Linked DNA regions of Butyricimonas faecihominis. The protein of the gene in region 1 binds, or shares a complex with, the protein of each later gene. Links are inferred from orthologs where the notes say so. Each region holds a gene or a part of one and is shown on either strand. Other genes may lie near its edges. The genes, in order: meaB and scpA.

Region 1 (5,861 bases):
GGGCTTACCGGTACGCGGATCAACGGGCGACCTACGTGAAATTGAAAGGAAATGTTTTTTATAGCATCGGCGGGGGACAAGAAATTTCAGCAGACGTAACTTACACCATTCACCTCGGAGGAGTGAATGGCGTGAACGATTACAACAGCCTCAGAAATCATTTTTATACTTACACGGTAACCATCAATAGCGTGGAAGACATCATCGTCGAGGTTGAATCAACAACAGGCGAAGAACCCTCACCCGGAAGCGAGGGAGATGTTGTTGTCGCCGAACGAATTAAAAGATTCGATGCCCACAATGAAATTTTCACGACAACTTTCGAGCAAAAGAATATCGACGAGAGCTTGACTTGGAACGTTTACACCCCATTCTCCAATGGAGCAGAAAATGAAAATCCCAAAGACTATGACTGGATATATTTCAACATTAACACAAAAAGTAGAAATTTTTATACCGAAACTTTTGTAACCTACCAAGGAGATAATGGTGTTTACACGGATGCCGAATTCAAAGATAAGAAGTACCAACACCCCCTGGATCGTTACATGAACGATATAAACAATGGAACACAGAAAATGCTAAACATCAAACAACTCGTCAGCATTTTGAAGGAATGTAAACGCAGGTATCTCGCATCACAAGGGAACCATTTATTTGATAGTGGAGATAAAATCATATTTACCACCTATCTTAAAGAGTATTACTATGACGTGAACCCGGAAAACACATCTGAAACCGTGGAAAACGGGCTTTGGAAAAAATTCGTCAATACACAGGAAAGAGTGCTCAATATTTTATCCAATCTTCAATACAGTCAAGACCAGATGAGTACCAAATCCATCGCATTGTACTCCATCAGGCAATCATCCATACAAACCATGTATAACAAAAACTTGACTGAAAACTTCACCGCATGGGGCTCCGAGGCTATACAGGATGAAACTCTTCTCCCGTTTGAAACAGAAAGAACTAAAACGAATCGCACGTATAACGATCTCAATAACGGACGAAAAAACTCCATCAACATGTGGATTGGAAACGAAACCATGAATTGGAACACCTACATAGATCCCACGACATGGGAAATGCAAGCTTCGTATGAAGCGGCCAAGTACAAATGCTTGCGCCTTAATCGCGACATGAATGGCAACGGGCGAATCGACAAGGAGGAGGTTCAATGGTACTTGGCCAGTATCAATCAACTCTCGGACTTGTGGATCGGAGAAAACTCCTTTGACTCGCAATCCCGACTATACAAATTCAGCACGTGGGAAGAAAACAAACAATGGTACGCCAGCAGCACCGTACTAGATAAAGACCGCCAAGGATTGGGTACTAATTTGTTTCCTTATACTTACAGGGACATTCCCCAGATATTGTGGTCTTCGGAAGGTTCAACCGTCGGTCCTTTAAATGGACCCGGATCCATTACCTCGACCAAGGTGTACTACAGGTGTGTCAGGAATCTAGGACTAGCCAAAAAGGCGAGCGAAAATGACCATCCAGAAGATTTCGTCACGTATGATGCCGCAAATAGAACCATCACTTTAACAAAACTAGATCCCAAATCGATACGAGGTTTCAGTACCGTAGAAGAGTTGCCCAATCACAACGAACGAGACGTTCGCGGGTACAACAAACCTTGGAACGCTTTTGAAATAAATGCCAAGACATACGGAAACGGGTTAACCTGGGAGATGGTTAACGCCCGCTCTCAACCCGGAGGAACAAATCCGGTATGCCCCAAAGGATGGAGGGTTCCCAATCAAAGAGAACTGGCATTAATGTACTCCAGGATGCCAAGAAACGCGACCTCTTGGCCCCTGAGCGACCATTTTTCCAGAAGTAGTTTCAGCTTTAACACAGCCGGTGGCGAACGCGTTGGTTTTTCCGTTGAAAATGAAGGATCGGTATATTACTTGATTAATCACAAAGACGAAGACCGTGGCGGAGTCCGCTGTGTAAGAGACATTAATTAGTAAAAAAAGTATATATGAATAAACGAGAACTTACAGCACTTATCGCAGAGCGCACCGGATTCAAGAAAAAGGACGTTCACACGACGCTACAAGCTACGATCGACTGCATTTCCGAGGTTATACTCGCCGGGGGACGGGTGACGTTCATGGGATTCGGTTCCTTTTATACCCAAGAGCGAGGCCCGCGAATAAGTTACAACGTGTACTCGAAAGAACGACGACACCTTGATTCCCGGAAAGTGATAAAATTTAAACCAACGTTACAAAAAAGAAAATAAATGCAACCAGAAAGGGGACTCTTTTCATCAAGATTCCCTGAATACCGAGGCGAGATTCCGCGATGGATCTCGCCTTCCTCGTTATTCATCGCTCCTGCATACAATAAACTTTCCGGGATAAGACTCACCCTGAAACCACGATTTTTTACTTGTAACTTCCCCACATTAACTCTATCTTTGTCGAAGATTAATTTAAAACGCTATGCAACAAAATATAGAACATCCTGAAAACGAAGCTTGTTATGAAGGACTGGCCGTCAACAAGGGTATCGAACAGCCGGATCCCGTGAACCCGGCCATCGCAGAAAGATTGAAGCATCTGAGGAAAAAGACGCTTACCGCGGACGAGTACGTGGCAGGTATTCTTCGCGGGGACATTAACATTTTAAGCCAAGCCATTACCCTCGTGGAAAGCGCCCGCGTTGACCACCAAGCCATGGCACAGGAAGTAATCAACCGTTGCCTCCCGAACACGGGTAAATCCGTCCGTATCGGGATCACGGGTGTACCCGGGGCCGGGAAAAGTACTTTCATCGAGGCGTTCGGGAAATTCCTTACCGGACAAGGACATAAAATTGCCGTGCTTGCCATCGACCCGAGTAGTGAACGTTCAAAAGGGAGTATTCTTGGAGATAAAACCCGTATGGAAGAGTTAGCCTGTGATCCACACGCCTACATCCGCCCTTCCCCATCGGCCGGCTCGCTGGGCGGCGTTGCCCGCAAAACGAGAGAGGCCATGTTGCTCTGCGAGGCTGCCGGATTTGACATTACCTTGATTGAAACCGTCGGGGTCGGTCAAAGTGAAACTGCCGTACATTCGATGGTCGATTTCTTCCTGCTGGTACAAATTGCCGGAGCCGGGGATGAATTGCAAGGCATCAAGCGAGGCATCATGGAAATGGCCGACAGTATTATCATTAACAAGGCTGACGGTAACAACATCACCCGTGCCGAACTTGCTAAAGTTCAGTTGCAAAATGCTCTTCACCTCTTCCCCCCTCACGAATCAGGCGTGGAACCGAAGGTCATGACCTGCTCCGCTTACGAGAAAACCGGGATCAAGGAAATATGGGAAAACATACTGCACTATTGCAGCGAAACCCAACAAAGCAAATATTTCGACATCCGTCGCAGCGAACAAGCCAAGTACTGGATGTACGAAACCATTGACGAACAACTGAGGAATCGTTTCTACCAGAGCCAGAAAGAACAAATAAAAGAGGCAGAAGAAAAAGTGCAGCATAACGAGGAAAGTTCTTTTGCTGCGGCCTTCCGCTTGTTAGACAACTATTTCAAGGAAGATACGAAACTATAATCGTAAAAATACTTCCAACCTACTCGGAACGGGAGAATATCCGAAATCACCTTTGGATGATCTCCCGTTCTGGTTTTATATCACCTGAGAACACCTTCTCACAGGGCTTTACATGAAAATTACCTGACTGTTGGGCGACTGTTGGCAGGTAATTAGGCGCCATCGCCCGATTGTCGCCGCCTAGTCGCCCGATTATCGCCGCCATTTTAACAGATGATTAGTAAAAATAACATAGGACACATCCGCACGAAACAAGACAACAATAGGTCAACATAGATCCAATTTCAAATTTTTATCTATTCTAAGCCCCGATAAAAGTATTGATTTATGTTAGGACATACCAACACATATTCCGAAAATACAGTTTTAAGATAAGTACAAGCGTCAAATATTCCTTTGTAGAAGAATCATTAAACGAACGTTTAATAAAAATTCATTTCATCCATACCTAACAAATATAATAATTTTTTAATAACCTGTGAATTGTTGATACACAGATTCAAAAAAAAGAAATGATTTGTGAGAATTTGGCGAAATTTGTTTATATTTGAGTGGCATTAAACGTTGGTTTAATGATATAGAAGGATTAATGTAGCCTTTAGAAATTCAGAGTCCGCCTCTATGGTTGCAAATTGTATGTGAAAGAACATGTTACATTCCCATCGGCATCGCTTAGGCGATGCCGGGGATATGTTCAATTCTTTTAAACAAAAATCCTGTTTACCCGCAAAAATTCGGAATTTCGGCTAACATTTGAAATTTTCCATTCCCGGAGATCTCCCCGCAAAAATGCAAGCACCCGTTCGTAATCGCGATAAAACGAGCTGCAATGGACAGATTATACTGGAATGCCTGATCGAAGACAGCCTGCGATAACGCCACGGAAGGCGCTTTACACTCCACGATCAAGTAAGGGTTCGCCTGCCTGTCATAACACACCAGATCAAAACGCCTTTTCATGCCGCACACTTGAATCTCTTTCTCGACGGCAATCAACTGGGCGGGATAACCTTTACTCTCGATCAAAAAATGAATAAAATGCTGCCTCACCCACTCTTCCGGGGTCAAAACGACGTACCTTTTCCGAATCATATCGAAAATCCAGATCTGCCCGTTCTGCTTTTTCACCTTGTACTCGAAAGGAGGTAAGTTCAAACTTTTCACGCAATCACTTTTTATCTTTTCTTACTTTCAAAAAACTACTATCACCATAACTCAAAAAACGGAAATCATGAGCCAAGGCGTAATCATACACTTTGTGCCAATCTTCCCCGATAGCCGCCGCAACCAATAATAATAACGTACTCTGTGGCTGATGGAAATTAGTAAACATCGCCGTGATCACCCGGTACGAATAGCCGGGAACAATAATAATCGTGGTCTTAGCCTTCAACAATTCGACATCTCGTTCATCGAACCACCCCAGCAAGGCAGTCATAGACTCTTTCAACGAGTAACCGGAAGGCAAGTCGTAAGCCTCCCACTGTCCCAGAGAACTGAAATCCTCATCTCCCAAAATTCGTTTCACGCCCATCCAGTAAAGGCTTTCCAGCGTACGGACGGATGTCGTTCCCACGGCAATAATATTTTCCGGGTGAGTACACAGATGCTCCACGACTTCCCGCCGAACAGAAATATGTTCCGTGTGCATATCGTGGCCCCCGATCGTCTCGCTTTTCACGGGACGAAACGTCCCGGCCCCCACGTGCAAGGTCAGCTCCTCGATCGTTATCCCTTTTTCCCGCAAGGCTTTCAACACGGGGACGCTGAAATGCAACCCGGCCGTCGGGGCTGCCACCGATCCTTCATTTTTGGAATACACCGTTTGATAGCGAATCTTGTCATCCTCTTCCGACTCCCGGTTCAAGTATGGTGGGATCGGGATACGTCCGCAACACTCTAGCACTTCACTGAAACTGGCCGGGGCATCCCAAGTAAATTCCACGATAACATCATTCTCTTCCCGAAGTTTCCGCGTCGCGGCCAACTGATACTCTTTCCCCTCAAACCGGTAATGACAAAAAATCGTTCCCTCTTTCCATTTCTTCAAATTTCCGACCATACATTTCCACTCGCACTTCCCGTAAGCGGCAAAGCTCTGCACGTAGTCCGAGGGCCGGTAAGGTTCCAAACAGAAAACCTCGATCATGGCTCCCGTGACCTTCTGAAAAAGAATCCGGGCATAGATCACCTTCGTGTTGTTAAACACCAACATCTTCCCGGCATCAAGAATTTCCGGCACCTCGTAAAAATGCCTCTCGTCAATCCTACCCTCGTCATAAATCA
Region 2 (6,034 bases), 1.1 Mb from region 1 along the record:
TTCTTTTTTTTATTGTCAAAAACGGCTAATTTTGCCTTTCGTTTTTAATAACAAACAGTTACAGAATAAATACATAAAAATCTATTATGGCAGAGAATGTAAACGAAAAGCTTTTCAGTGAATTTGCTCCCAACACCACCCAAGAGTGGAAGGACAAAGTCATTGCAGACCTAAAAGGGGCTGACTTCGATAAAAAGCTGGTTTGGAGAACAAACGAGGGTTTCAACGTACAACCGATGTACCGGTTGGAGGACATGAAAGACCTCAAGAACTTAGAATGCTTCCCGGGAGAATATCCTTTCGTGAGAGGTAACAAGAAAAACAACAACGAATGGCTCGTTCGTCAGGACATCGTGGTAGAGGATGTAGCTGAGGCGAACAAGAAAGCGTTGGATGTTCTGAACAAGGGTGTTGACTCACTCGGATTCGTGCTTACAAATTGCAAGAACTTCACGAAAGCCGATATGGCTGCCTTGTTGAAAGATATTTGCTTGGAATGTATCGAGATTAACTTCGTTGTATGCTGCAACAAAGTTGCTATCTTGAATATGTTCAAAGAGTACGTTGCAGAGAAAGGTTTCAACCCTGAAAAAATACAGGGAGGTATCAATATCGATCCGATCAGCAAACTCGTTTTAGAAGGAAAATTCTGTGACCCGAACCCGTTCAGCGTGGTAAAGGCTACCACGGAAAGCACTTCCGAACTGAAAAACTTCAAAACCATTGAGGTAGGTGGATATGTCTTCAATAACTCGGGAGCATCCATCGTTCAGGAATTAGGATTCAGCTTGGCTGCCGGAGTAGAATACCTTGACAAATTAACCGATGCAGGAATGGACGTGAAGGACATCGCTCCTCGTATGCGTTTCCACTTTGCTACCGGTTCCAAATATTTCATGGAAATTGCTAAATTAAGAGCAGCTCGTTATTTGTGGGCTCACATCGTGAAAGCTTACAATCCTTGCTGTGACTGCGTTTGCAAGATGAATATCCATGCTGAAACATCAGAATGGAACAAGACGGTATACGATCCGAACGTGAACATGCTCCGTACTCAAACGGAAACCATGTCCGCAACAATCGGTGGTGTTGACTCGTTCACGGTTCACCCGTACGACTATATCTACGAGTGCCATCCTTCAGAACTGGGAGAACGCGTAGCTCGTAACCAACAATTGTTATTGAAAGAAGAATCACACTTCGACAAAATCGTTGACCCTGCCGGAGGTTCATATTATATCGAGGAATTAACCCAATTCATCGCCGAGGCTGCTTGGAAACTCTTCTTGGAAGTACAAGAACAAGGCGGTATGGTGAAAGCTCTTGAATCAGGATTCGTACAGGCTGCCGTGAAAGCTACAGCACAGAAGAGAGATCAGGACATCGCTAACCGGAAAGAAAACTTCTTGGGTACGAACCAATTCCCGAACTTCAACGAGAAAATGGATAAAGAGCTTTGTGCTTGCATCCTAGAGCCGGAAGACAAAACCGCTCCCGACGCTGTTGTTGAAACGTTGAAACCTTACCGTGGAACTCAAGCTTTCGAAGCTATGCGTATCAGAACTGACTTGTTTGCAAAAGAACAAGGTCGTCGCCCGGTAGTTTACATGTTCCCGATGGGTAATTTGGCTATGCGTAAAGCAAGAGCTCAATTCGCTTGTAACTTCTTCGCTTGTGCAGGATTCCAAGTAATGGATAACAACGGATTCAAGACTGTTGAAGAAGGTGCTAAAGCATGCATGGACAACAAGGCTGATATCGTGGTAATCTGTAGCTCGGATGACGAGTACGCTACTATCGCACCGGAAGTATATGCAGCAATGCAGGACAAAGCAATCATCGTTGTTGCCGGTAACCCGGAATGCAGACCCCAACTAGAAGAAATTGGCATCAAGAACTATGTTCACGTGAAATGTAACGTGCTGGAAGACTTGAAAGCATACCAACAAAAATTGGGAATTAAGTAATTGACGATTTGTCATAAATCAAAAATTGAAAGATGAAACCAAATTTCAAAGATATAAATATCAAGTCAACAGAGAAAGCTACCACTGCTGCTGCAGAATGGGAAAAAGCTAATCACATTGAGAAAAACTGGTTGACACCCGAGCTGATACCGGTAAAACCCGTGTACACGGCTGAAGATTTAAAAGGGATGGAGCACTTGGATTATGTTGCCGGAATCCCTCCATATTTACGTGGTCCCTACTCCATGATGTACCCGATGCGTCCTTGGACAATCCGTCAGTATGCCGGATTCTCTACCGCAGAGGAATCAAATGCATTCTATCGTCGTAACTTGGCTGCCGGACAGAAAGGTTTGTCTGTAGCATTCGACTTAGCCACTCACCGCGGATATGACTCAGACCACCCGCGTGTAATCGGTGACGTGGGTAAAGCCGGTGTTGCCGTAGACTCTATCATGGACATGAAGATCTTGTTCGATCAAATTCCATTGGACAAGATGTCTGTATCCATGACGATGAACGGTGCCGTACTTCCTATCTTGGCATTCTATATCGTTGCCGGATTGGAACAAGGTGCTACTCTTGACCAATTACAAGGAACAATCCAGAATGATATCTTGAAAGAGTTCATGGTGCGTAACACTTATATCTACCCGCCGAAGTTCTCTATGAAGATTATCGCTGACATCTTCGAATACACTTCCAAGAATATGCCGAAGTTCAACTCTATCTCTATCTCCGGATACCACATGCAAGAAGCAGGTGCTACCGCCGATATCGAGTTGGCATACACCTTGGCTGACGGTTTGGAATACTTACGTGCCGGGGTTAACGCCGGAATGGACATCGACGCATTCGCACCTCGTTTGTCATTCTTCTGGGCTATCGGTATGAACCACTTCATGGAAATTGCCAAGATGAGAGCCGGACGTTTGTTGTGGGCTAAGATCGTTAAACAATTTAACCCGAAGAACCCGAAATCTTTGGCATTGCGTACACACAGCCAGACTTCAGGTTGGTCATTGACCGAGCAAGATCCGTTCAACAACGTGGGGCGTACTTGTATCGAGGCCATGGGAGCTGCTTTGGGACACACGCAATCTTTGCACACCAACGCATTGGATGAGGCTATCGCTCTTCCGACTGACTTCTCTGCCCGTATCGCTCGTAATACCCAGATCTATATTCAAGATGAAACTACCGTATGTAAATCAATCGACCCGTGGGGAGGTTCTTACTATGTTGAGAGCTTGACTCAAGAATTGGTTGAAAAAGCCTGGGCTCACATCCAAGAAATTGAAAAACTGGGTGGTATGGCAAAAGCTATCGAATCCGGTATTCCAAAATTACGTATCGAAGAAGCAGCCGCTCGTACGCAAGCTCGTATTGACAGTGGCGAACAAACCATCGTGGGTACGAACAAATATCGTTTGGAAAAAGAAGATCCGATCGATATTCTTGAAGTGGACAACACGGCAGTACGTGAAGCCCAGATCCGTCGTTTGCACGAATTGAAAGCCAACCGTAACCAAGCCGAGGTGGATGCCGCATTGGATGCGATCACTCGTTGTGCTGAAACCGGCGAGGGCAATCTGTTGGAATTGGCCGTAGACGCAGCCAAGAAGAGAGCCTCTTTGGGAGAAATCTCTTATGCATGTGAAAAAGTTGCAGGACGTTATAAAGCAGTTATCAGAACCGTGAGCGGAGTATATTCAAGTATTGCCAAGGAAGACGAAGACTTCCAGAAAGCCAAAAAACTGGCAGACCAGTTTGCAGAAATGACAGGACGTCGTCCGCGTATCATGATCGCTAAAATGGGTCAAGACGGACACGACCGAGGTGCTAAAGTTGTTGCTACGGGTTACGCAGACCTTGGTTTCGACGTGGATATGGGACCGTTGTTCCAAACCCCGGAAGAAACCGCTAAACAAGCCGTTGAAAACGACGTTCATGTTGTCGGAGTATCTTCTCTAGCAGCCGGTCATAAAACGCTTGTACCTGCCGTTATCGCAGAATTGAAAAAATTGGGACGTGAAGACATCCTCGTTTACGTGGGTGGTGTTATTCCTCACCAAGACTACCAATTCTTGTTCGATGCGGGTGCTATCGCCGTATTCGGTCCCGGTACCAAAGTATCCAAGAGTGCAATCCAAGTTCTCGAAATTTTGATTGACTTGGCTAAGAAATAATGAAATGCTATCAGGCAAGGGAAGGGAGTCCATAAGGCTCCCTTTCTTGACTATACCTCACCCCTATCTACACTCAAATCCTCCTGTCTTATCAATAGAGACACCCAGTTTATTTTGGAAAATTAAGGCGTTGACTACTTGTTATTCCTTATATCAAGCTATCCTTGAAGGCAAAATTATACCCACGAGTTGACTTTATTGCCCCTAATCAACAGAAAGATTATGATATTTTTCAAATTTCGTACCTTTCGAAAAACAATCGGGTAAACAATGTGCGGCATAACACAATTTTTCTTTATCAGAAGCCAAATTTTTGTCCGCACAATATTTTTTTATAATTGCCGTCGCATTTAAAAATCCATTCTTTTCTGATTCAGTCACTACAGAGATTTCATTATAATCATCGTCCAGAATATCCTGTCCATTAGAAGTGACGATCATATAAAGTTTTTCATCAACGCCTCCCACTTCTGCCGAAAATTGCCGATACTGCTCGTCTGTCAATTCTAGGAAATTCTCTTCAACCGGAAGAAATCCCAATTGGAACACCAGTTGAAGAGCCTGTCCCGTATTTCCGATTAATAAATCAAATACATTCATATATTACCTATAACTGTTCGACCTCCTCGGGTCGCAATCCCGTACTTCGAATAATTGTTTCCACGGATATTCCCATCTTTTTCATGTTTCGAGCAACTTCAAGAATACCTTCTGTACGGCCTTCTGCCCGACCTTCTGCTCGACCTTCTACCAGTCCCTCGAATTTAGCCGTTCCCAACACGTCGTTCTGGATCATGATCGCATCCACATGACGATCATAAGCGGCCCGCTCACTTGGATCCATATCATAGTAAACCAGTTTTTCTCTTGCCTCTTTTAATCCCGGTGTGGTCGTGTCCGGACGGATGTGATCGTTTTTCAAATAATCCAGCCACTCTTCAAGCGGGGTTACAGCCACCTTGTCAAATTCGTTCACTCGGATTAAAAAATATTCGGGAAATATCTCGGAGGGAAGACGACGAACCAAGGCATCACGTTCTTTCATTGTTACCTGTAAGTGGTCGCCGGTGTGAACTCCCGTGAACGTGTTCTGGCCGTGATACAAGTAATCATCACCTTTACCGATATCGAAATAGAGAATACTGATAGAATAAATTTTCTTCACTTCCGAGTAAAGTTCTCCCAGTTCTATATGCTCGATAATGGCCTTGGCCGCACCGTAAAGAATTCGTTCCAAGAAATATAATTCCCGCGTCACCTGAACTTCCACGATAATGATCTCGTCCTCGCTATCCCGAGCCTTGATGTCCACACGATTAAACTTGTCATTGTCGTCCTGTTGATTGCTCTCGCTTTCCAATATGTCAAGAATCTGTATCGGGCGATTCAGTAAAACTGTCAGCAAGCCTTCCAGCACCCCGAAATTAGCCTTGTTGCGCAACAAGCGTTTCACGGCCCAGTCAAATCGAATGTATTTATCCATCACTAAATCGTTTGATTACCTACTTCAAAGGTAAACATTTTTAATTACTTTTCCAAGGCTTGTTTAATGTACCCGGCATAACCTGAAAGTCTTTTGCATAAAAATGGATTGTAAGGTAAATAAACTTTCTACACCAGCGTCGTCAAATGCCGGATAAACAACTCTTCAGCAGATTGTACCCAAGCTCGAAAAACCCCTGAATCTGCATTATGGCTCGGAATATATTCCACGAGGCGGGAAACATCGAAAGTCGTACTCTCGATTCCCGCCCCGGCTCCAACTGCATCGGCAGCATTGATTTCCTGTTCCACGTGGGTAGGAATCATCATGACCGGCTTTCCCAGATACATCGCCTCGCAGACGGATTCAAACCCGGCGGTCGTGACATACCCCGA

The links.
Region 2: the proteins of meaB (region 1) and scpA are in contact, whole or in part, in a crystal structure (PDB 8DPB), measured with the Methylorubrum extorquens proteins. The link is inferred for Butyricimonas faecihominis from one-to-one orthologs. Residues at the interface, in SOR26638.1 of Methylorubrum extorquens: Arg20, Ala21, Ala24, Arg25, Thr28, Ser32, Arg33, Arg34, His37, Thr98, Gly99, Gly100, Ser101, Ile102, Leu103, Lys106, Thr107, Ala110, Ala113, Ile114, Asp115, Arg116, Ala118, Phe119, Ile120, Arg121, Pro122, Pro124; in SOR27001.1 of Methylorubrum extorquens: Glu577, Glu578, Asn579, Asp580, Gly581, Arg582, Arg583, Arg585, His596, Ala604, Ser605, Ala608, Asp609, Gly611, Phe612, Asp613, Val614, Asp615, Ile616, Gly617, Pro618, Leu619, Glu625, Arg628, Gln629, Val631, Glu632, Asn633, Asp634, Glu661.

What each region holds. Positions count from the first base shown.
Region 1 is NZ_AP028155.1:2,228,514-2,234,374, forward strand. The notes cover bases 1,744-4,518. They hold meaB (methylmalonyl Co-A mutase-associated GTPase MeaB), read left to right. Parts: upstream 1,744-2,462; coding sequence 2,463-3,575; downstream 3,576-4,518. Other genes in these bases: R8806_RS09260 (fimbrial protein), read left to right, coding at 1,744-1,982; R8806_RS09275 (type I restriction enzyme HsdR N-terminal domain-containing protein), read right to left, coding at 4,296-4,518. Also shown: more of R8806_RS09260, read left to right, coding at 1-1,743; more of R8806_RS09275, read right to left, coding at 4,519-4,739; R8806_RS09280 (S-adenosylmethionine:tRNA ribosyltransferase-isomerase), read right to left, coding at 4,744-5,861. UniProt on the Escherichia coli protein: Binds and hydrolyzes GTP. Likely functions as a G-protein chaperone that assists AdoCbl cofactor delivery to the methylmalonyl-CoA mutase (MCM) ScpA and reactivation of the enzyme during catalysis.
Region 2 is NZ_AP028155.1:3,330,120-3,336,153, forward strand. What follows is about bases 1,630-4,577. They hold scpA (methylmalonyl-CoA mutase), read left to right. Parts: upstream 1,630-1,999; coding sequence 2,000-4,156; downstream 4,157-4,577. Other genes in these bases: mutA (methylmalonyl-CoA mutase small subunit), read left to right, coding at 1,630-1,967; R8806_RS13815 (hypothetical protein), read right to left, coding at 4,361-4,577. In the rest of the region: more of mutA, read left to right, coding at 87-1,629; more of R8806_RS13815, read right to left, coding at 4,578-4,756; R8806_RS13820 (Rpn family recombination-promoting nuclease/putative transposase), read right to left, coding at 4,764-5,639; R8806_RS13825 (glycosyltransferase family protein), read right to left, coding at 5,768-6,034. UniProt on the Escherichia coli protein: Catalyzes the interconversion of succinyl-CoA and methylmalonyl-CoA. Could be part of a pathway that converts succinate to propionate.